Regions from separate parts of the Arthrobacter sp. NicSoilC5 genome, predicted to be linked through region 1. Evidence: riboswitches for the same ligand, from Rfam matches in the RefSeq annotation. Region 1 holds a riboswitch; each other region holds the start of a gene.
The links. A riboswitch is a leader RNA that binds a small molecule or an ion and turns the genes downstream of it on or off. The one in region 1 is predicted to bind S-adenosylmethionine.

Region 1 (7,685 bases):
CGGGCGCCCTCGCATACGACCTGCCCGGACGTTACAACCGCGACGACCATGCCGAAGCCAAGGAACAGATCGCGCAGTGCGCCTCTGCCTTGATTCGGCCGGGTGCGGTGATCGGTCTCTGCGGTGGCACCACCAGCACCGCCCTTGCGCAGATCCTGGCCACCCGCGAGGACCTGAACGCACCCTCCAACCAGCCGACGCTGACAGTGGTGACCAATGCCATCAACATCGCCGGCCAGCTGGCGGTGCGGCCCAACATCAAGGTGATGGTGACCGGCGGCATCCTGAACCCACGCTCGTATGAACTCGTGGGCCCTTACACGGACATCATCATGCAGAAGGTGGTGCTGGACATCGCCTTCATCGGTGTCAACGGCATCGATCCGGAGGTGGGACCCACCAACACGGGGGAGGGGGAAGCCTCTGTCAACGCCTTGCTGGCTTCCCGCGCAAGGGTGTCCTACGTCCTGGCTGATTCCTCCAAAGTTGGCGTGCGGGCTTTTGCCACCATGGATGGCTATGACTTCACCCGGCTGATCACCGATTCCGGCATTTCTGCGCGCGACAAGGCAGCGTTCGAAGCCAACGGCACGGAAGTGATCGTCGCACCCGCCTAAACCCCTTGGGCGGTGCGCGGCCCGCGTGCCGTGCTGTCCAACATCTGCCGCTCCATCAGGCCGGATCCAGAAACTGAAGGCAAGATGGGAACATGCTGGTTCCCTCCCGCCGTCGACTGCGGCTCGAAGTCTGGATCGTCCTGGGCCTGTCCCTGGGCCAGTCCGCTGTCTACTCCGTGGTGCAGCTGCTCGACAAGATGACCCGCGCCCCGCTGGCCGAGGGCACCTCCACCCTGAACCGGTCGCAGAGCACCCGCGAGTACTTCGACCTCACCTACCAGCTGCTGGATATCATCTTTGCGCTGGTTCCAGTACTGCTGGTTCTCTACTTCCTCACCGACCAGCGGCAGGCTTCGCCCGGCAACGCACGCAACTCCGGTTCGGCATTCCAAAAGCTCGGATTCAACTTCGCCCGGCCCGGGAGGGACCTCCTGCAGGGCGTCGGGCTCGCCGCGCTGATTGGCATACCGTCCCTGGGGCTTTACGCGGCCGGCCGGGCCCTCGGCATCACCACCGCCATCATTCCCAGCGCACTGGACTCGTATTGGTGGACTGTTCCGGTCCTGATCCTGTCGGCGATGCGCCACGCGGTGCTCGAGGAAGTCATTGTGGTGGGCTACCTCCTGGACCGCTTCGGCAAGTTCGGCTGGAGCACGCCCCTCGCCATCGCCGTCAGCTCGCTGCTGCGTGGCAGCTACCACCTCTACCAGGGCTTCGGTCCCTTCATTGGAAACGCGGTGATGGGGGTGGTCTTCGCCTGGCTCTACACCCGTACCAAGCGCGTCATGCCATTGGTCATCGCCCACGCGCTGCTGGACATTGTGGCATTCGTCGGCTTCAGCCTCTTCGGTAAGGCCGTGGGGCTGGGATAGCGCCGCCGAGGCCTGGCAGTGGGACTTAGGGGCTACCTGAGCGGCACAAGTGCTGTGTCCCCGCAATGCCCAACACCACCCACATTCACATGCCCAGCAGCAGCTGCCAGTCCGCCTGCGGGTCAGCGGGCAGCTCGAAAAACTTTGCATGGAACTCATCCCACAAGGGATCAGTGGGGCAAAGCTCGCTGGGGTCCACCATGTTCTCACCTGGCGGTTCTTCGACAGGCGGATCAGGCCACACCGGCATCCCCGCAAGGAACTCTTGCCACAACGGATCCTCCGATAGGTGCGGCCCGCGCCATGGTGGCGCCGTAGTCAGCGGAACGGTGTCACTAAGCCGGGCAGTGTCATCAAGTCCAGCCATGGATCCGGGCCGAGCTGATGCTTCGACGGGCGCCGCAACAGCATCGACCGGCAAGCTTCCCGATGGCCACTGGGCCGGTTCGGGGTCGGGGTGTTCTGGGTTGTAGTGCCTGCCTGTGGGTGAGGTCCAGCCGGGTGGTTCATTCTTGTTGGCCGGATCTGGCGTCCATCTGGTGTGGTGTTTGAGCCGGTGGTGTTTGGGGCAGAGTTGGGCCAGGTTGCTGACGTTGGTGGTGCCGCCGTGTTGCCACGCTTGTAGGTGGTCGGTTTCGTTGTCGGGGGTGCGGTTGGTGCAGCCGGGGAATGTGCATTTGGTGTCGCGCATCCTGATCCAGCGTTTGATGGCCTCGGTGAGCCGGTAGTTTTTCCGGCCGATCTCCAGTGGTGCCCCGTCGCGGGGGTCGATCAGGACCCGGTAGAACGATTCCGCCCCGTCGGCGACAAGTTTCCGTGCCATGGACGCCGGGATTGGTCCGAAGCCGTCCAGTAAGGCGGGTTCGTCGGTGGCTCCGAGGAGGGCGAACACGGGCACGGTGACCAGGACATCGGCCCGCGGCGCAGGGACCTTCCCGACCCCGGTGACACCCTCCGTGCCCTGAATGCCGAGGCCGGGACCGTCTTCCTCGGCGTGGCCGGCGCCGAGGAGCAGCGATGCTGCGATGTCGGGGCGGAGTTGGGTAAGGGTGCGGGGTTCGTCTGGTCCCTGGAGGCCGCGGGCGGTCGCGGTGGTCCGGTTCCAGATAGCGCACGCGGTGTCCCCGGGCAAGTAGAGGGAGATCCAGGCCATACCGTCCTTGTCCGGGGTGTATTCCATCCGCCGGTCAGCCACACCCTTTACATGGCGCTTCTCGATCGAGTCGGGGTGGTGGCGTTCCCGCCAACCACGCACCTTCGCCCGGAACCGGGACGGAACAAGCTCGCCGGGGGCCGCGCCGCGGGCGGGCTGGGGTGCAGCCGGGTCGAAGAAGTGCGCCACCAACGCCAGGGCGCCCTCGGTGGTGAGGCCTTCAGTCTCATCGGCGACAATCCGGGCGTGCTGCCAGGACATGTCCCCGGCGGACAGTGCATCGAACACCAGCGGCAGGGAGCAGATCCGGCGTGAGTGCTCCACCAAAGCGCCCGCGGCCGCCGAGCTGATGGTCAGCACCCCGGCGATCTCCTCCACCACCGACATGTCCGCGTAAGTGCGGTCCTGGACAGTGGCGTCCGGCGGCGTCATCGCCTGCTGGAAGGCAACGGCTTCGGCAGTATCCAGCGCCTTCATCGCGGCGAGCTGCGCCTCCAGCCGGGCCGCAACCTCCAGCCGTTCCAGCCGGATCTCATACCGCCGTTGAAGCACGTCAACACGGGAACCAATGCCGGCGCCGGCAGCCAGGGAAGTATCTTCGAAATCCAGCGCATCGATGGCAGCAACAGAGGCACGAACACCCTCCAAAACCACCTCAACACCACCGCTGATTCCCATGCCCACATCATCCAACGAGGCACTGACATCCAAAGTGTGCACGGTTCATGCTGGCGTCCTTCATAGCGGCGCAGGGGGCAGCTTCTTAAATTAATTCGGCCGCCATTGGGTGGTGACGCCGTTGTCACCACCCAATGGCGGCCGAAGTTTGCCCGGGCACAACCCGGGGACCTCCCCGAAGTGATCCGGGGAGGAACGGGGGAGGGTCAGATGGTGACGGCTCCGTTGGCGGTTTCAAAGGTGACCGAGAGGATGCCCGGGGTTCCGTGCGGGGCGACCCACTCCACCGCAACGTCCTCGAGCGGCTTCTCCACCGGCTCACCCAGCCACTCGGTGACGCGCGAGGCGGAACCGGCGATGGTCAGGCAGCTCATCTTGAGGTTGCTCTCGTACGCGTGGGACGGGTGGAGCGAGGGATCGCCCTCCCACTTGAGCATGTACGGCACCTGGGGATCGGCGATGAGGCCCAGGATGCCAATCTGCTTCCAGACCAGTTCGCGGCCGTCCGGGAACTTGCGGTTGCCGTTCACGGCGGCGCGGCCCAGGCGTTCCTCGAAGGGGGCGAGGTCGTCCACTTCGACGCACCAGCCCATCCAGCCGCCACCAGCAGCGGAGCGGGCACGTACTGCCTGTCCGAACGGTGCCTTGTCCGATGCCGGGTGGTCCAGGACCTCAACGACTTCGAGGTACTTGTGGCCGGCGAGCGGGATGATCATATTCCGGGTTCCGAAGCGGGGGTGTACGCCACCCTTCACTGCCTCAACGCCGAGGGCAGTTGCAATACGTTCGGTAGTGGCCGCGAGGCCATCGTGTTCACAGGCGTAAGAGACGTGATCCATGCGCATGCGAACATCTTGGCACTTTGTGATCAGGCTCTCAGCTAAGGGCACCCTTACTAGTATTTGTGGCGCCCGGCGCCCCCGTTATTCGGCCGAGACAGTGGCCGGAAGACCATGTTCGTCACAATGCTGTCCACGGCAACCGTCCGGTTCCTAGACTGGGCCCAGGTCATGAGTGCCAGCGCCAAGCCCCGGCTCGCTGGCCGGCAACCCTCCATCCGCGGTGGGGTGCCCCGGGTGAAGACCTGGCTCCCCGGCAACAGCCGGGAGCAAGCGCGGCCCGTACTGCCGGTGAGCATGCCGGGCCCATGTCAAAGGAGATTTGGATGTCCAACGGATGGTCCTTCGAAACCCGCCAGATCCACGCAGGCCAGGCGGCGGACAGCGCCACGGGGGCCCGCGCCCTGCCTATCTACCAGACCACGTCATTCGTGTTTCCCAGCGCTGAAAGCGCCGCCAACCGTTTTGCCCTGGCTGAACTTGCGCCCATCTATACCCGCATCGGCAATCCCACCCAGGATGCCGTCGAGCAACGGATTGCCAGCCTCGAAGGAGGCCTGGCCGCGCTGCTGCTGAGCTCCGGGCAGGCCGCCGAAACCTTCGCTGTCCTGAACATCGCCGAGGCAGGCGACCACATCGTGGCCAGCCCCAGCCTTTACGGCGGAACCTACAACCTGTTTGCGCACACGCTGAAGAAGTTCGGCATCTCGGTGACCTTCGTGGCCGATCCGGACAACCTGGACCAGTGGCGCGATGCCGTGCAGCCCAACACCAAGCTCTTCTTCGGTGAAGTGGTGTCCAACCCGCGCCAGGACGTCCTGGATATTGAAGGCATCTCCGAGGTGGCCCACCAGGCCGGGGTTCCGCTCATTGTGGACAACACCTTGTCCACGCCGTACCTGATCCGCCCGCTGGAGTGGGGTGCGGATATTGTCCTGCACTCGGCCACCAAGTACCTGGGCGGCCACGGCTCGGCCATCGCCGGTGTCATCGTCGATTCCGGCAAGTTCGATTTCGGCAAGGATCCGGAGCGGTTCCCCGGCTTCAACACCCCGGACCCCACGTACAACGGCCTGGTCTACGCCCGCGATCTCGGTGAAGGCGGCGCACTCGGCGCCAACCTCTCCTACATCCTCAAGGCCCGTGTGCAGTTGCTGCGCGACCTCGGCTCAGCCGTCTCGCCCTTCAACGCGTTCCTGATTTCCCAGGGCCTGGAGACGTTGAGCCTGCGGGTGGAGCGCCACGTTGCGAACGCCACGGAAGTGGCGCGCTGGCTGGAGGCAAGGGACGACGTCGAATCCGTCGCCTACGCGGGGCTGCCCTCCAGCCCCTGGTACGAGCGTGGCCGCAAGTACGGACCCAAGGGGACGGGCGCCGTCGTGGCCTTCAACCTGGCCGGCGGGGCAGAGGCGGGCAAGCGCTTCGTCGACGCCCTGGAGCTGCATTCCCACGTGGCCAACATCGGCGACGTCCGCTCCCTGGTCATCCACCCCGCGTCCACCACGCACAGCCAGCTCTCGCCGGAGCAGCAGGTTGTGGCCGGCGTGCACCCGGGCCTGGTCCGGCTTTCCGTTGGCCTGGAGCACATCGACGACATCCTGGCCGACCTGGAGGCAGGCTTCCGGGCAGCCAAGGGCGCCGACGCGTAGCCCCAAACGCGAGCGTCGCAGCATGTGCCGGCCGGCGAACCGGGAAGTCACAACCAGTCATACTCTTGGCCTGGAGTGGGGGGTGTTTCGTACACTCGAACCAGGTCATGAGTGCCAGTGACAGCCCCGGCTTGCTGGCCGGCAACCCTCCATCCGCGGTGGGGTGCCCCGGGTGAGGACCTGGCCTGCCGGTCAGACGACGGCAGGCAAGCGCGTAGAAGAGGTCTTGCCATGACGGTTACCGTCGCCCGAACCACCATCCCCCAACACGGAATCGTCCGTTACGCCTCCATCGGGGGACTGGAACTCGAAGCCGGGGGATACCTCCCGGACGTCACCCTGGCCTACGAAACCTGGGGGACGCTCAACGCGGACGCCAGCAACGCCATCCTGATCGAGCATGCGCTGACCGGCAGCACCCACGTGACCCGCGGCGACACCGACGAAGAAGGCTGGTGGGAACAGCTGGCCGGCCCCGGCGCTCCCGTGGACACGGACCGCTTCTTCGTGGTGTCCATCAATATCGTTGGCGGCTGCTACGGATCTACGGGCCCGTCATCGCCCGCGCCGGACGGAAAGCCCTGGGGCTCCAGGTTTCCCCTCGTCACGCTGCGCGACAGCACCGTTGCCGAGGCAAGGCTCGCGGACCAGCTGGGCATCAAGAGCTGGTTCGCCGTCCTCGGCGGATCCATGGGCGGCGCCCGCGCCCTGGAATGGGCGGTGACGTACCCGGAAAGGGTGCAGCGCTGCGCGGTGATCTCCGTGGGAGCCGCCAGTACTGCCGAACAGATTGCCTTCGCGCAGGCCCAAACGCTGGCCATCCGGCAGGACCCCAATTTCAACGGCGGGGACTACTACGGCGGTCCGTGCCCGGAAGACGGGCTGGCGCTCGCCCGGCGCATCGCCCACATCACCTACCGGTCGGCTGCCGAACTGGAAGGCCGCTTCGGCCGGGCACCCCAGGCGCCCGAGTCGCCCCTGCAGGGGGAAGTTCTTGCCTCCCGCGGCCGCTACCAGGTGGAAAGCTACCTGGACCACCAGGGCAACAAGCTGGTGAAGCGCTTCGATGCCAACAGCTATATCGCCCTGACCGAGGCACTGATGAGCCACGATGTGTGCCGGGGACGGGGAACCTTGACCGAAACCCTCGCCGCCTCCACGGCACGGTTCTTCGTGGCCGCCGTCGACTCGGACCGGCTCTATTTTCCGTCGCAGTCCCACGAACTGGCCCAGGCGCTGCCCGGGGACGTGGACGTCCATGTCATCCAGGCACCGATCGGGCACGACGGGTTCCTCACCGAGATCGGGCAGTTGGGCGGCCGGCTGCGGAACAGCTTCCTGGTCTAGGCGCCGCCTGGCGCACAGCCCTTAATGTGCATTCCTGCAGATGCGTTCTGCACTAATCGGCGTTGAGGTTGCGCCGCAGGCAGACCATACTCATCGAATCCGGCTTTCGTGGTGTGCATCACACCCGTCTGCCATTGACTGGTCCCCGTGGTGTCGACGACGACGCCGAAGGAGTTCGCATGAGTACGGAAAGCTCCGCCGCAAGGCGTACAGAGGAAACCGACGTCAAGGCCTCAGGCCTGAAGAAAGTGGTGACGGCCTCCATGGCCGGCACGGTCGTGGAATGGTACGAGTTCTTCCTCTACGCATCGGCCGCCACCCTGGTGTTCGGGAAGGCCTTCTTCCCCAACGCCGGCACGGAACTGGACGGCATCATCGCTGCCTTCCTCACCTATGCCGTCGGTTTCGTCGCACGCCCTATCGGCGGCATTGTCTTTGGCCACTTCGGCGATAAGTTCGGCCGCAAGCAGCTGCTGCAGCTGAGCATCATCCTGGTGGGGGTCTCCACCTTCCTCATGGGCTGCCTGCCC
Region 2 (7,685 bases), 920 kb from region 1:
GCCAGTTCGTCCCCAGGCAGCGCATCGGGCTGTCCAGTGGCCTGTACACCGGGCTGTTCCGGCACCTCTTCAGCTGCCTGTTCAGCTGCTTCCCCGCCCGGTTCCCCTGCCGTGAGCAGTGCGGCAAGCTCACCGCTGGGTTCCGGCGCGGGCAGCGAAGCCAGGGTGCCCAGCGACAGCAGGGCGTTGCGAAGGTCCGCATCCAGCTGGCAGCCGGCGTCCAGCAGCATGTCATCAACAAGGGCGGCGCGGTTTTCCGGGGCGGGTGTCATGGCGCGAGGTACTCCTTCACTGCGGCGAGTTCCCGGAGTTTCAACAATGCGCGCCGCTGAAGCTGCTTCACCGAACCGGCGCTCTTTTCCATGGTCTCAGCCGTCTGTTCCACTGTGAGGCCTCCCACCAGGCGCAGCGACAGGACGTCCCGCTGGTCCTGCGGCAGACCGTCCAGCAGCGTCAGGACCTCCTGGGGCGAAATGCGCTGCAGGGCTTCCTTTTCCGCTGAGGTGTCCACGCGCTGGTCGAGCTCGGGCTCGAAGGGCAGCTTGACCGGGCTCCGGCTTTGCCGCCGGTGGTCATCCACCATGCGGGCGTGGGCAACGGAGAAGATAAAAGTCCGCAGGCCGGATTCGCCGCCGTGCACGGTGTGGAGGCGGGGCAGCACGGAAAGGAACACTTCCTGCATGGCGGCCTCCGGATCCTCGACTCCCCGGGCTGTGAGGTAGCCCAGCACCTGTGATGCGTAGGTCTTGTAGACAAGGCTGAAGGCGGCAGTCCCGGAAAGCGGCTGGTCCGGAGCCTCGTCTGTCTGTGCATCGGTCACTGACGTAGTGCTTTCCGTCAAAGAAGGGTGTTGGCAAGGCGGGCGCTCAGTACATCCGGAACGCTGCCCTTACTTTACCCTCAGGTAACCACCCCCGCCGGAACCGCCACGGCGCCGGCAACAGGGCCGGTGCCGGGCCAGGCGGGTGCAGCCACCCTTGCGGAAAGACAAAAGAGCCGGCCTGGAACGTGATGGGGGACAGGTTCCAGACCGGCACTTCATAGGGGTAATCGCCGGGGCACCCCAAAGGGTTACGCGCTTTCAAAAAAACTTCTGAGAATTTCCTTCCCCGCCTGTCAGCGGGCTGCTGCCCTGGTCCACCGGCGTGCCGTGGCATGCCGGCGCGGCGCATTGGCCAGCGCAAAAGCGTGCCGCGTGGCGGGCGCGCGTTCCTCTCCGCACACGGGCACGACGGCGGCGGGCAGCCCGGCCGGAACAGCGGCAGCAGCCGCAGCGGGTTCAGCCGCGGGACGGGCTACGGTTCCGGCGGGACACAGGTCGGTGACCAGGCCCGTGCCGGCACATTCACGCACCGCGGCGATCCCTGCCGCCACAGCGGCCTTGTCCTCGAAGGGGCCGGAGACGGCGATAACGGCCCCGTCCGGAGCCAGGAGACGGAACCGGAAAAACGAATCAGCGTCGACGAATGCTTCAAATCTTCCGGCCATGACGATCCTTCCTTGGGCACCAGGTTGTACAGACGAGTCTGGCCGCGGCACCGGAAACCTCACAAGACCGTGCGCGTTAAGCCTGTGTAAATTCGCTGTCCGCCACCAAAAGAGAAGCGGCAGGCCACCTGCGAAAGGTGGCCTGCCGCCGTCGTCATGCCTGCTCCGGGAGGGCGCGTCAGTCGTTGATGAGGTCGTTCACCACGATGGTCTGGTCGCGGTCCGGGCCAACGCCGATGGCCGAGAACCGGGTTCCGGAGAGCTTCTCCAGGGCCAGCACATAGTTGCGGGCATTCTCTGGCAGGTCCGCCAGCGTCCGGGCTCCCGTGATGTCCTCGGTCCAGCCATCGAAGTACTCGAAGATCGGTTTGGCGTGGTGGAACTCGGTCTGCGTCATGGGCATCTCGTCATGCCGGACACCGTCGACCTCGTAGGCCACGCACACCGGGATCTGCTCGATGCCGGTCAGGACGTCCAGCTTGGTGACGAAGTAGTCCGTGAAACCGTTCACGCGGGAAGCGTGCCGCGCCAGGACGGCGTCGTACCAGCCGCAGCGGCGCGGGCGGCCGGTGTTGACGCCGAATTCGCCGCCGGTCTTCTGCAGGTACATGCCCATCTCATCGAAAAGTTCGGTGGGGAACGGGCCGGCACCAACGCGGGTGGTGTAGGCCTTGATGATGCCGATGGAACGCGAAATCCGGGTGGGGCCGATGCCGGAACCCACCGAGGCGCCGCCGGCGGTGGGGTTGGAGGAGGTCACGAACGGGTAGGTGCCGTGGTCCACGTCCAGGAACGTTGCCTGGCCGCCCTCCATCAGGACTACCTTGCCCTCGTCCAGCGCCGAGTTCAGGACCAGGGTGCTGTCGATGACCAGCGGGCGGAGCCGCTCGGCGAAGGACAGGAAGTACTCCACGATCTCGTCCACCACAACGCTGCGGCGGTTGTAGACCTTGACCAGGAGTTCGTTCTTCTGGCGCAGCGAGCCTTCCACCTTCTGGCGCAGGATCGATTCGTCGAAGACGTCCTGGACGCGGATGCCCAGCCGGGCCACCTTGTCCATGTAGGCGGGGCCGATGCCGCGGCCGGTGGTGCCGATGGCGCGGCTGCCGAGGAAGCGTTCGGTCACCTTGTCCAGCACCTGGTGGTACGGGGCCACCAGGTGGGCGTTGGCGGAGACCCGCAGTTTTGAGGTGTCGGCGCCGCGCGCCTGGAGTCCGTCGATTTCCTGGAAGAGGGCCTCCAGGTTCACCACGCAGCCGTTGCCGATGATGGGAACGGCGTTGGGGCTGAGAATGCCTGCCGGCAGCAGCTTGAGTTCGTACTTTTCACCGCCTACGACGACGGTGTGCCCGGCGTTGTTGCCGCCGTTGGGCTTGACGACGTAGTCAACACGGCCGCCCAGCAGGTCGGTGGCCTTGCCTTTTCCTTCGTCGCCCCACTGGGCTCCTACGATCACAATTGCTGGCATGGGATCCTCCCCCATTCGTTCGGACTGCCCGGGCCGGCCACCAGGTGGCGGGCCCATGCAGCGCCGTTCATGAGAATGCCCCGAACATACCGGCCTTCGCACAGCCGCAGCACGGCGCAGCGAAGCAAGAGTTCCGGGGCTCTTACCACCCAAGTTTAGCCGATGGGGCACTTTGTCCACTGTTGTGGCCCGCCGCGGTCCTTTCTGCCAAAAGGCCGCGGCGGCCGGTGCCGCCTATTCGTCCTCCGCCTCCCCGGCGGGCCGGGACGTCTGTTCGGCGAGCGTGTTCCAGAAGGAGGTGTCGGCGTCGGCAATGGACCCGTCCGCGATGGCCGCGGCCGTGGAGGTCAGCGTGGTGACGGTCTGCTTGATCAGGTAGCCGTTGCTGCGCTGTCCGAGTGCATAGCCGTCCAAATAGTGGTCCGACATGCCGCGCATCTCGAAGAGCAGGGTGGCGATGCCGTACTCCACGGAGATGCCGTTGCGGCTGATGGTTTCGGCACTGCCGCCCTGGTACTTGCCCAGGTGTCCCCAGCCGGTGGAGTCGACGTTGTTGAAGACCACCGCGCCGAGCTGCTTGGATTTTTCGACGACGGCGGGGTCGGCGTTGGGGGTGGTGGGGTACAGGATGGAGCCGGATACCAGCTTGCCGTCACGCTCCGCCCGGGTGCCCTGGTGGTGCAGGTCGATCATGTAGTCGATCCGGTATTTGCGCATGACGTTGTTGTGCAGCGCCTGGGTCTCCGGCTGGACCTTGGCCACGTGGTCGCGGTTCAGGTCCACACCCTCGGCGTTGTAGCGGGTGAGGTGCCGGTCCCCCTTGGCGAGGTAATTGTCCAGGGAGAAGTTCACGTCACCCATGGCGCCGTCCGCATTGAGCATGGGCACCACCAGGATGTTCACGCCTTTGAGGATGTCCGCGGATTTGCCGGTCCCCAGGTGCTTAATGAACTCCATGGCGCCCTCGGTGGTGAGCTGCTCGTTGCCGTGCTGCTGGGTCAGGTACAGGATGGTGGGCTTGGCGGGGTCCGAAATGTACTTGACCACGTGGATGTCGCGCCCCTTGACCGTCTGCCCGATGACCTCCAGCTCCATTGCCGGCTGGCGGGCATCCTGGTCCTTCAGGAACGAGACCATCTGTTCGTACGTGGCGAGCTTGGACGTGGTGATCTGGCCGTTGCCGTCGTAGGTGGGGCCTTCGCCCACAGCGTGTGCCAGCGGGGCAGGTCCTGCTACGACGGCCAGCGCCAGGGCTCCGGAGACGGCGAGGAAAGCCGCCGGGCAGCCCGTCGCGACATAAAGCGGCTCAGACTTGCCCCGGGGCAGGCATCTGGATTTATGTGAGAGTGAACCATCCGGAGCGGCCGAGAGACCTGGCTCGATGACGCCGCAGCAACCACGGTCCAGCAGGATTCCTGCCGGCCGAAGGTGCTACTGCCAGGACCGATGGAAAGGAAGATTCCAGCATGTCCCTGAACACCGACCACATCCGCGTCACCCACGCGGGATCCTTGCCCCGCACCCCGGAACTCATCGCCGCCAATGCCGCCAAGGAAACCGACGGCATCACCCCTGAATTCCTGGAACTCCTGGAGGCCTCCGTGGTGGAGGTGGTCCAGCGCCAGAAGGACCTCGGCATCGACATTCCCAACGACGGCGAATACGGGCACACGATGTCCAGCTCCGTGGACTACGGCGCCTGGTGGAACTACTCCTTTGCACGGCTGGGCGGCCTGGAGCCAACCAACGTGGACCGCTGGGCCGATGCCCAGGTGCACCGCTCCTCGCCCGGCAACATTGTCCTGACCTCATTCCCTGACCGGCGCGACCGGCAGGCGTTCAACGAGGCCTACAACGACCCCTCCTCGGGCATCCTGTCCCACCGCAAGAGCGTGACCCAGCCCAAGATCGCCGGACCCCTGACCTACACGGGCCAGGACCTGGTGGCATCGGACATCAGGAACCTGAAGACCGGCCTCGCAGCGGCCGGGTTGTCGGACGGCTTCGTAGCGTCCCTCTCTCCCGGCTCCTGCGCCCGCGTGGCCAACGAGTACTACAAGTCGGATGAGGAACTTGTCTACGCCTGCGCCGATGCTATGCGGGAGGAATACAAGGCGATCATCGATGCCGGCCTGACCGTGCAGCTCGATGATCCGTCCCTGGCCGAGAGCTGGGACCAGATCAATCCCGAGCCCTCCCTGGAGGACTACCTGAAGTTCATCCAGCTGCGCGTCGAGGCCACCAACTGGGCCCTCCGCGACCTGCCCCAGGAACAGATCCGGCTGCACGTCTGCTGGGGTTCCTGGCACGGTCCGCACACCACCGACATCCCCTTCGCCGACATCATCGGATCGGTGCTGCAGGTGAACGCCGGCGCCTACTCCTTCGAGGCTGCCAACGTCCGCCACGAACACGAATGGCGGGTATGGGAGGACACCAAGCTCCCCGAGGGCAAGGTGATCATCCCGGGCATCGTCTCGCACGCCACCAACGTGGTGGAACACCCGGACTTGGTGGCAGACCGCATTGTCCGCTTTGCCGACGTCGTGGGCCGTGAGAATGTCATCGCCTCCACCGACTGCGGCCTGGGCGGGCGGGTCCACCCGCAGATCGCCTTCGCCAAGCTGGAGGCCCTCGGCGAGGGCGCCCGCCGGGCCACCAGCCGCCTCTGGTAGCTGCGGGAGGCGAAGCGGGAACCCGCCGGTTCCGTGCCCTGGCTGAGTCAGGTGCACGGGACCGGCGTTTCGTTTCCCGGGGCTTGCTAAACTGGGTAAGGCCGACCAGGAATCGGCCCACCCCAATCAACCGCCGCTGATGTGTCGCGCCCCCGCGTGCCCGTTTCCGTGGCGGCAGCAACGCCAATCCCCGCAGGAGAACCAGCACTTCATGACAGCCCTGGCACCCGAAACATTCCACGAACAGCTCATGAGCCGCCGCTACGACCCCAGCGTTGCTGCCGTTAACGAGCTCTGCGATTCCCTGCAGGAGACCAAGCCCGGAACCGTGGTCCCCTATGTGGATCCCATGCACGACGTGGAGGAATGCCGCATCATCAGCCTGTTCTCCAACATTGGCGAGGCGGACCCGTCCGGGTTCATCACGGCCGGGGACCAGGACGCCGCGACCCGCATGCTGGGACTGCAGTGGAAGCTGGGCCTGCGCCCCGAGTTCGTGATGCCGTGGAACGTCCACCCCTGGCACGTTCCCGGTGAGCCCAACGGCAAGTTCACTCCCGACCAGATCCAGGCAGGCCTGAAGCCGCTGCTGAAGTTCCTGGCCCTGGTGCCCCGTGCCTCCGTCATCGTGGCGCACGGAACCGAAGCCAACCGGTTGGCCAACGCACTCCTGAAGACCGAAGTTCCGCTGCTGTGGCGCCGTGGCCTGAAGACCTACAAGGTACGCTCCCTGAGCGGCCGCGCCTTCGCCGGTTCCCCCGCTCGCCAGGAGGAGTACCTCGAGGACATGCGCGCGGCCTACGCCGACGCCATGGCACGCACCGGCATCGCCAAGCCTTAAGCGACCGACGGCGGGTGGTTACCTTTCCAGGAAAGGTAACCACCCGCCGTCGTTGTTTAAGCGCAAAGGACTAAAACTTGCCCTCGATCGCTGCCTTCGCCGTGGGGTCCGAGTCGTTGAGGAACTTTTCGATCCGCTCCGGCTCGTCAGCCTCGCCGATGGCAGAGGAAGCCCTGCCCAGGGAATAGAGGGCCCGCAGGAATCCGCGGTTGGGCTCGTGCTCCCACGGGATGGGCCCGACGCCGCGCCAGCCGTTGCGGCGCAGCGAGTCCAGGCCGCGGTGGTAGCCGACGCGGGAGTAGGCGTAGGAATCGATGATCCGGCCCTCCGCCCATGCTTCTTCGGCGAGCACAGCCCAGAGCAGCGAGGACGTGGGGTGCTTGGCCACCAGGTCCAATGCCTCGTGGCCGGCCTCCAACTGCCCGTGCACCTCGGTTTCGGCAGGCAGGAGCGTGGGCTCCGGCCCCATCAGGTTCCGGCGGAACTCGTCCGACATCTAGAAGGTCTTTCCGGCCGAACCGAGCTGCTTGGTGGCTTCCACCACGCGGGCTGCCAGGCCGGCTTCGGCGGAGGCGCCCCAGACGCGGGGGTCGTAGGTCTTCTTGTTGCCCACTTCGCCGTCAACCTTCAGGACGCCGTCGTAGTTCTTGAACATGTGGTCAGCCACCGGACGCGTGTAGGCGTACTGGGTGTCGGTGTCGATGTTCATCTTGATCACGCCGTAGGAAACGGCGTCGGCGATCTCCTGGTCGGAGGAGCCGGAGCCGCCGTGGAACACGAGGTCGAACGGGTTGTCCTTGCCGATCTTGGCACCCACCTGGGCCTGGATGTCCTTGAGGATCTCCGGGCGCAGCTTGACGCCGCCGGGCTTGTAGACGCCGTGCACGTTGCCGAAGGTCAGGGCGGTGATGTAGCGGCCGTTTTCACCAGCGCCGAGGGCGTCGATGGTGGCCAGGGCGTCCTCGACCGTGGTGTAGAGCTTGTCGTTGATGGCGTTCTCCACGCCGTCTTCCTCGCCGCCGACGGTGCCGATCTCCACCTCGAGGATCATCTTGGCTGCCGCGGTGCGGGCCAGCAGGTCGCGGGCGATCTTCAGGTTCTCCTGCAGGGTCTCTGCGGAGCCGTCCCACATGTGGGAGTTGAACAGCGGGTTGCGGCCGGCCTTGACTTCAGCCTCGGACGCTTCCAGCAGCGGCAGGACAAAGCCGTCCAG
Region 3 (7,685 bases), 1.9 Mb from region 1:
GCGGGCCCCGGGGTCAGGCGGCGGGGCCTGCCGCCTGACGTGACAGCTGTGCCTCCAGCCCGGACAGCAGGATGCCAAGTCCCTGGTCAAGCTCCGCCTCGCCGTCGTACTCTGCCAGGGCGGGAGCAAGGGCACGCAGCTTGGGGAATTCCTTCGCCGGCAAACGGTGGAGCCCCAGGCGCAACAGCACCTCGTTCTCTTCCGGATCCACCACGTACTCCTGCAGCTCGTTCAGGATGTGCCCGTAGAGGAAGCCGTAGTAGGCGCGGTAGACGTGGAGGGCATCGGCCGGCGCGAATCCTGCCGAGCCCAGCAGGGACAGGATCTGTTCCAGCGGCCGCAGCGTGCCCAGGGGGCGAAGGCCCAGGGGCGTGGAAAGGGGCCGCGTGACCAACAGGGGAACCACATTGGGATGCTGCAGGGCGAGCGCCCGCAAGCTGTGGGCGATCTTCCGCAGCTGGGCTTTCCAGTCCGGGTCCGATGGATGGATGCTTAGCTGGTTGAGTACCAGCTCGGTAACCCCGTCCAGCAGTGCGGCGCGGTTCTCGGCGTAGCGGTAGAGGCTCATCGGATCCCGGCCGAGTTCCTGCCCCAGCCGGCGCATGGTCAGGGCCTCCAGGCTTTCGGCGTCCACCAACTCCAGGGCCTTGGCCAGCACAATGTCCCTGCTCAGCCTCGTTTTGGCCTGCCCGGGCTGGGAAGTGTTGGCGGAAGTCATCACAAAGGTCCTCACTGGCGGCCCTCGTCCCGAAGTAACTGGGACGGTTGCCTCATATCTGGTCTACAGGTAAAGTCTACATCGTAGACAAGATGAACTCTTGAGCTTTTCGGGACCTCTCAAGGAAAGCGGCTACACAATCCTTTGCCACCTTGTGCAGGGCATCGAGGTTCGCCGCTGGAGCCTACCGGCGGCACCACGCACCGAGCGAAGGGACGCCTCATGGCCAATTCGCAGTTTGATCTTTTCCTCCACGAAGCCACCTACGCAGACAATGCCTCGGAAGCCAGCCTGGACCGCGACCGCCTCTACGGGCTGTACACCAGCTGGTGCTTCGTCAACGAGCAGCCCACCGGCACCGAGTCCAGTTTCTGGGCTGCCATGAAACACAAAGTCTCGGTTCGCCGCAACGGACTGCGCATGAAGGGGCCGGCCGCTGCGGACTACATCCTCAGCAGCTACCCGCGGCTTGTTTAAGGCCCCCCGGGCTGCCAACGGGCCGCAGGGTAACCAGCGGCGCACGATGACATGCTGTGGCACTTTTGTGCCGCAGCATTTTCATGCCCTGATGCACCCTGGAACCAGGCAAAGGGGCCGTCCCCCAGGCGGGAATCCCTAGGTGGGAATGATCCGGAAAAGGAACCTGGTGCGGACCATCACCCACAACAGGCCCAGGACCACGGCGTAGGCCGCGGTGTTGAGGAAGATGCTCTGCTGCTGGAGCGCCGGGATGTTTGTGACGACGGCGATCAGCACCACATGCATGATGAAGACATACAGCGTGGCGCGGCCCAGCGGAATCAGGAACCAGCCCAGGGCACGCTCCACCGGTTTCCAGTAAGCGCTGAGGAACGCGTAGGCGGCTACCACCAGGACCAGGACGTTGAACAGCCGGCCGGGCGCCAGGTAGGTCCGGCCGAAGAGTGCGTCATACATGGCGCGGTAGGAGGCGTCCGGCATGAGCGCCAGGCGGACGTCGTAGTTGTTGGCCAGGTACGGATTCCCCCAGGACAGGAAGGCCAGCGCAAACGCTGCCGCAGTGCAGGCCGCCACCACCCACGTGTGCGCCGACAACCACGCAACGATGCTGCGGCGGTAGTAGCCAACAACCAGGCCGAGGACGAAAAGCACCTGCCACACCAGCAGGGGAAACGAGTCCTCAAACTGGGATGGCAGGATCCTGAACCGGGTCACGGCGCCCACTGCGTACACGGCGAACGTCGCCAGCAAAACCCAGACGGCCTTGCCACGGTTCAGCGCCGCAAGGATCAGCGGGCTGGCCAGCAGGAGTACCACATACAGTCCCATGACGTTGAACTGCCAGGGACCGAACTGCAGCAGCACGATGGCCGGCAGCACCTGCGGCGGCACGGGGAACTGGAACAGCGACGACATGCCGGCGTAGAGGTCGTAGGTCCGGCCGGCACCGCTGTGTCCCGCGCCGCCGGTCCCCTGGTCCACGAACGTGGTCAGGGCCTCAGTGTGGAAGAACGGGAGCAGGGAAAGAAGGAAGACGCCGATCAGCACGGCCAGGGCGGTCACGTAGAGCTTCCCGGCCCGGCGGGACGTCAGGTCCACCACCCGGCCGAAGTCCTCCTTGGCCTTGGGCCCGTACACCATGCCCACCACCAGGCCGGAGAACAGGACGAACAGCTCCGCGCCTGACACGAAGCCCACCGCCTCCTGGGTGAGCAGCTGGAACAGTGAGGCCATGCCCAAGTGGTTGACCACCACAAAGACAATGGCCAGTCCGCGCAGCAGGTCCACCCGCGAATCCCTGGTGGAAGGGTCCTGGTAGCTCCAGGACGTGGCGGTGTTGATCCGGCGGGGAACCTGCCACAGGGCCACCAGGAGGATGACCATGGCGGCACCAACGGTCCAGGGGGCGGCGCCGGAAAGCGTGTTGGCCCGCACGTAGGTGCCCGTGGACGCCACATCCGTGACAGGGCCGGTGACCATCGGCGATGCCTTCAGCCTGTCCAGGGCGGCCTTGGCAATATCCGGGCTTCCCGTGAGCAGCCAGCTTATACTTGCCACGCCGGTATCCCGCGTGCTGGTCCGCTCGTCCCACACCACGGCGGCCGTCCCGGCGAAAGCGGGTGACGTGGCAGTGGCCACCACCTGGTCCCACCAGCCCGTCTTGATGTCCGCCTCGGGCGCCCCACCGGACGCAGGGCTGTAGAAGGCCGAAGTCTGGAGGAGGAAAGGCTTTTTGCGTCCCTCGGCGTAGGTGCCGTAGAAGTTTTCGCCGCCGGAGGCCGTCAGCATCTCCTGGAGTTCGCCCGGACGCGGCGTCGTGTTGACGGCGGCCCCGCCGGCAGTGTCGTCGTGATAGGCGGTCAGGCCCACCCAGTCCACGGCGTCATCGCCCGGGTAGTAGGGGGCATAGGCGCTGTCGCTTCCGTTCCAGGTCCCGTCCCCGTTCGTATCCAGGAGGGAAAACCCGTCGCTTCCCGGCTGCGGGGCATTCCGGTTCCGTTCAAAGGGGTAGTCCTTGCCCAGGTAAGGCGCCCACACCATGGCGGCCCGGCCGCCGTCGTCCTTCTTGAAGGCTGCCGCCACGGCCTGGAAGGCCTGCCGGTACGTGGCCGGCTGCTGGCCCCAGGCCACCCAGCTGGCATTCATATCGGGGGCGAACCGGACCAGCAGTTGGCCCTTGAACCCCGATGTCAGGTCGCGGACCTGGGCTGCGAACGCTTCCGCCTCCGCGGGGCCGAGCTGGTCCAGGGGCACCGACGGCTTCACCGTGAGCAGGGCGTGGGCGCCTTTGGCTGCAGTCTGCTGCAGGAAGCCGTCGATGTCATTCCGCTCCGATTCGCGGTACGGAATGGTGATGTCGTGGCCGAAGACGGCGGGGCCGGCGCCCAGCCTGTCGCTGAAGCCCGCGGCCGTATCCTCGCCCCACTCGAGGACCGCCCCCAGCCACGGCTTGCCCTTGTCCGGTGCAGCAGGCGCCGCGTGCGCCGGGCCCGCCGGGACCACCAGGGCCAGGAGGGCGATGAACGCCGCGGCGAAAAAGGCTGCGATGGATCGCGGACGGTTTCGCCGGATGGCGGCGTGGTGGTGCGATACGTGTGCCCGCATGCTGACAAGGACCCCCCGGTACTCATTGCTCTGGATACGGGGCGGCGCCCCCGGTAAGAACTTTATCGGCCCATGGGCATAACCCGTGCCGTGACGCGGACGGCTCAATTACGGAACATGACGACGGCGGCGATGCGGCCGGGCGCGGCAGGTGTTACGTTTTTGGGGAGTAATGAGTACCGGCGCCAAGCCCTGACTTGCCGGTCGGCAACCCTCCCTTTCGCGGCGGGGTGCCTCAGGTGAATACTCGGCATATCGACCGATTCGAGCTGCAAGCGTGAGAGAAGGAGATCCGTCGTGTCCGACGCACCCGCCCCTGACGAAAGACTGTCCTACCGCCTGATTACGGGCGCGGACAACCGTGAATTCTGTGAGCGGATCTCCGCTGCACTCGCCGATGGCTACGTCCTGCACGGCAGCCCGGCGGCGACCTTCAACGGCACCACCGTCATCGTGGCGCAGGCAATCGTCCTTCCGGCCGCGATCGCTTCAGCCGACGCCGCCGTGGCCACCGCCGTGGACCAGCTCGATGCCGAATTTGAGGGCGAGTTCGACGGCGAGGGCCACGCATGAGCTACGCGGGAGACCTGACGCCGCAGGAAGCCTGGGCCAAGCTGGAGCAGGGCGCCATCCTGGTGGATGTCCGCACCGAGGGCGAATGGGCCCACATCGGCATCCCGGACACCAAGGCGACGGACAACGATCCCCTGTTCATCCAGTGGACCTTCCCCGGCGGCATCCCCAACCCGGACTTCGTCAAGGACCTCCAGGAGCAGGCGCCGGAGGATCCCCACGCGGAACTGCTGTTCCTGTGCCGGTCCGGCCAACGGTCCATCGCGGCCGCGACTGCCGCCACCCAGGCCGGCTTCACCGCGTACAGCGTGCTGGAGGGCTTCGAAGGCGAGCCCGACCGCTATGGCGAGCGGACCGTCAATGGCTGGAAGAACCGCGGCCTCCCCACCAACCTCGGAAAGAACTAAGTGACCTTCAACCCAGACGCCCCCGGCTGGAACCCCGACACCCAGGCAGTCCGCGGAGGCCTGGACCGCTCCAACTTCCAGGAAACATCCGAGGCCATCTTCCTGAACTCAGGGTTCGTCTACGAATCCGCCGCGGCAGCCGAACGCGCCTTCACCGGCGAGGACGAGCGCTTTGTCTACTCCCGCTACGGCAACCCGTCCGTGGCCACCTTCCAGGAACGGCTCAGGCTGCTCGAAGGCACCGAAGCATGCTTCGCGACGGCGTCGGGCATGTCCGCCGTGTTCACCGCGCTGGGCGCCCTGCTGGCTGCGGGCGACCGGGTGGTGGCCGCCCGGTCACTGTTCGGTTCGTGCTTTGTGATCCTGAACGAGATCCTGCCCCGTTGGGGTGTGGAGACGGTCTTCGTGGACGGCCCGGACCTGGACCAGTGGCGCGAAGCCCTGTCCAAGCCCACCACCGCCGTCTTCTTCGAGTCCCCGTCGAACCCCATGCAGGAGATCGTGGACATCGCCGCCGTCAGCGAACTGGCGCACGCGGCCGGGGCCACCGTAGTGGCGGACAACGTCTTTGCCACTCCCCTGCTGCAGCGCTGCGGGGACCTCGGCGCCGACGTGATCGTCTACTCCGGCACCAAGCACATCGACGGGCAGGGCCGGGTGATGGGCGGAGCCATCCTGGGCACCAAGGAATTCGTCGACGGACCGGTGAAGCAGCTGATGCGCCACACCGGCCCCGCGCTTTCCGCTTTCAACGCCTGGGTCCTGACCAAGGGCCTGGAGACCATGGGCCTGCGCGTCAACCACTCCTCGGCCACCGCACTCCGGCTCGCAGAATGGCTTGAGGAACAGCCGGCGGTGAGCTGGGTCAAGTACCCGCTCCTGAAGTCGCACCCGCAGTACGGGCTGGCGGCAAAGCAGATGAGTGCAGGTGGCACGGTCCTTACCTTCGAGCTCGCTCCTTCCGCCGGACGCACGGGCAAGGAAGCGGCGTTCGCACTGCTGGACGGACTGCGGATCATCGATATCTCCAACAACCTCGGTGACGCAAAGTCCCTGATCACTCACCCCGCCACCACCACCCACCGGGCCATGGGCCCGGAGGGGCGGGCCGCCATCGGCCTGAGCGACGGCGTGGTCCGGCTCTCGGTGGGGCTCGAGGACCCGGAGGACCTCCTCCGCGACCTGGAACAGGCGCTGAAGCAGATCTAGCGGGGGCGGGACCAGATCCGCCTGGCCAAATACAGATGTCAGTGCCTCGTTGGATGATGTCGGTATGGGAACCAGCGGTGTCGGGGTGGTGCTGGCGTCACTCGATGCCTCTGTTGCCGCCCTTGATTCGCTGAACCGTGAGGACTCTTTCCTTGCTGCCGGGGCGGGTGCTGGTGCCGGTATGGATGTGTTGCAGCGTCGGTATGGGATCAGGCTGGAAAGGCTTGAGGTTGCGGCCCGGCTGGAGGCGCAGCTCGCTGCGGTGAAGGCACAGGACACTGCCGAGGCAGTGGAGTTCCAGCGCGCCCTGACCCCGCCGGACGCCTCGATCCATGACCGCACTTACGCTGACATGTCGGTGGTGGAGGAGATCGCCGGTGTCCTGACTATCAGCTCCGCGGCCGCGGGCGCTTTGGTGGACCAGTCACGGCGGATCTGTTCCCTGCCGCCGGTGTTCCAGGCCTTGGCCGCGGGCGCGATGTCGTGGCAGCACGCCCGGATTGTCGCCGACGAAACCGAGGCCTCACCCCGGAGGGCGCGCTGAAGCTGGTGGCGCATTTCTTCGACCCTGACGCACCCCAGCCCGCCCGCGGCGCGGCCCCGGGTGACCTCGTCCCGTCAAGGTTCCGGGCCAAGGTCCGTGGGTGGCGGGAACGCCACCATCCGGAATCGATCGAGAAGCGCCATGTAAAAGGGGTAGCTGACCGGCGGATGGAATACACCCCCGAGCGGGACGGTATGGCCTGGGTCTCGCTCTACCTCCCCGGGGACACCGCCTGCGCCATCTGGAACCGCACCACCGCCACCGCCCGCGGACTCCAAGGTCCCACCGAAGAGCGCACCCTCACCCAGCTCCGCCCCGACATCGCCGCCTCCCTGCTGCTGGGGGCTGGCATGAAGCCCGCAGCCGGGGAGACCGCCGCCCACGCCGAGGAAGACGGTCCCGGCCCCGGCGTTCAGGGCACGCAGGGTGTCACCGGGATCGGGCAGGTCCCCACCCCGCGGGCCGACGTCCTGGTGATGGTGCCCGTATTCTCCCTCCTCGGAGTGACCGATGAACCCGCCGTACTGGATTGTTTCGGGCCGATCCCGGCGTCCATGGCACGGAAACTTGTCGCCGACGGGGCGGAATCGTTCTACCGGGTCCTCATCGACCCCCGCGACGGCGCACCCCTGGAAATCGGAAGGAAGAACTACCGGCTCACCGAGGCCATCAAACGTTGGATCAGGATGCGCGACACCAAGTGCAGCTTCCGGGGCTGCACCAACCGCACCCCCGACAACGAAACCGACCACCTACAAGCCTGGCAACACGGCGGCACCACCAACGTCAGCAACCTGGCCCAACTCTGCCCCAAACACCACCGGCTCAAACACCACAGCCAATGGACACCGGACCCGGCCAACACGAATGAACCACCCGGCTGGACCTCACCAACGGGACGGCACTACAACGCCGAATACCAGGACTCAGAACCAACCCGCTGGCCCCCGGGCATCCTGCCAACACAACGAAGCCCGCTGGAACAGGTCCTTCTACAGCGCCTCGCTACCTAGCACCTGCTTCGCTCCGGGTCTCTACACCTGCCGTTCTACAAGACACCTGAGGTTCTACAAGTCTGCGCGCCTGGCGGCTCTTGCCCCGTCAGGCCTGCCGGACACGCAGCAGCTCGGGCGTGGCCGCCACGTCCGCA

Region 2: another riboswitch for S-adenosylmethionine. It lies ahead of LDO22_RS16720 (cobalamin-independent methionine synthase II family protein); the one in region 1 lies ahead of LDO22_RS20740 (homoserine O-acetyltransferase).
Region 3: another riboswitch for S-adenosylmethionine. It lies ahead of LDO22_RS12275 (DUF1737 domain-containing protein); the one in region 1 lies ahead of LDO22_RS20740 (homoserine O-acetyltransferase).

Annotation. Positions count from the first base shown of each region.
Region 1 is NZ_AP024660.1:4,475,255-4,482,939, forward strand. Features, by position in the region: gene LDO22_RS20715 (DeoR/GlpR family DNA-binding transcription regulator) at 1-617, shown strand, start outside; gene LDO22_RS20720 (CPBP family intramembrane glutamic endopeptidase) at 710-1,489, shown strand; gene LDO22_RS20725 (HNH endonuclease signature motif containing protein) at 1,575-3,320, opposite strand; gene LDO22_RS20730 (VOC family protein) at 3,527-4,165, opposite strand; SAM riboswitch class IV at 4,327-4,441, shown strand; gene LDO22_RS20735 (bifunctional o-acetylhomoserine/o-acetylserine sulfhydrylase) at 4,486-5,808, shown strand; SAM riboswitch class IV at 5,912-6,027, shown strand; gene LDO22_RS20740 (homoserine O-acetyltransferase) at 6,040-7,155, shown strand; gene LDO22_RS20745 (MFS transporter) at 7,335-7,685, shown strand, end outside.
Region 2 is NZ_AP024660.1:3,552,382-3,560,066, reverse strand. Features, by position in the region: gene LDO22_RS16745 (hypothetical protein) at 1-272, opposite strand, end outside; gene LDO22_RS16740 (sigma-70 family RNA polymerase sigma factor) at 269-820, opposite strand; gene LDO22_RS16735 (DUF1508 domain-containing protein) at 1,117-1,488, opposite strand; gene LDO22_RS16730 (adenylosuccinate synthase) at 1,667-2,956, opposite strand; gene LDO22_RS16725 (M14 family zinc carboxypeptidase) at 3,191-4,207, opposite strand; SAM riboswitch class I at 4,305-4,409, shown strand; gene LDO22_RS16720 (cobalamin-independent methionine synthase II family protein) at 4,423-5,631, shown strand; gene LDO22_RS16715 (uracil-DNA glycosylase) at 5,843-6,472, shown strand; gene LDO22_RS16710 (DUF3151 domain-containing protein) at 6,543-6,968, opposite strand; gene fbaA (class II fructose-bisphosphate aldolase) at 6,969-7,685, opposite strand, start outside.
Region 3 is NZ_AP024660.1:2,605,245-2,612,929, forward strand. Features, by position in the region: gene LDO22_RS12260 (TetR/AcrR family transcriptional regulator C-terminal domain-containing protein) at 14-718, opposite strand; gene LDO22_RS12265 (hypothetical protein) at 941-1,195, shown strand; gene LDO22_RS12270 (OpgC domain-containing protein) at 1,334-3,802, opposite strand; SAM riboswitch class IV at 3,971-4,086, shown strand; gene LDO22_RS12275 (DUF1737 domain-containing protein) at 4,100-4,375, shown strand; gene LDO22_RS12280 (rhodanese-like domain-containing protein) at 4,372-4,782, shown strand; gene LDO22_RS12285 (O-succinylhomoserine sulfhydrylase) at 4,783-5,991, shown strand; gene LDO22_RS21845 (hypothetical protein) at 6,056-6,535, shown strand; gene LDO22_RS12290 (DUF222 domain-containing protein) at 6,541-7,548, shown strand; gene LDO22_RS12295 (glutamate--cysteine ligase) at 7,637-7,685, opposite strand, start outside.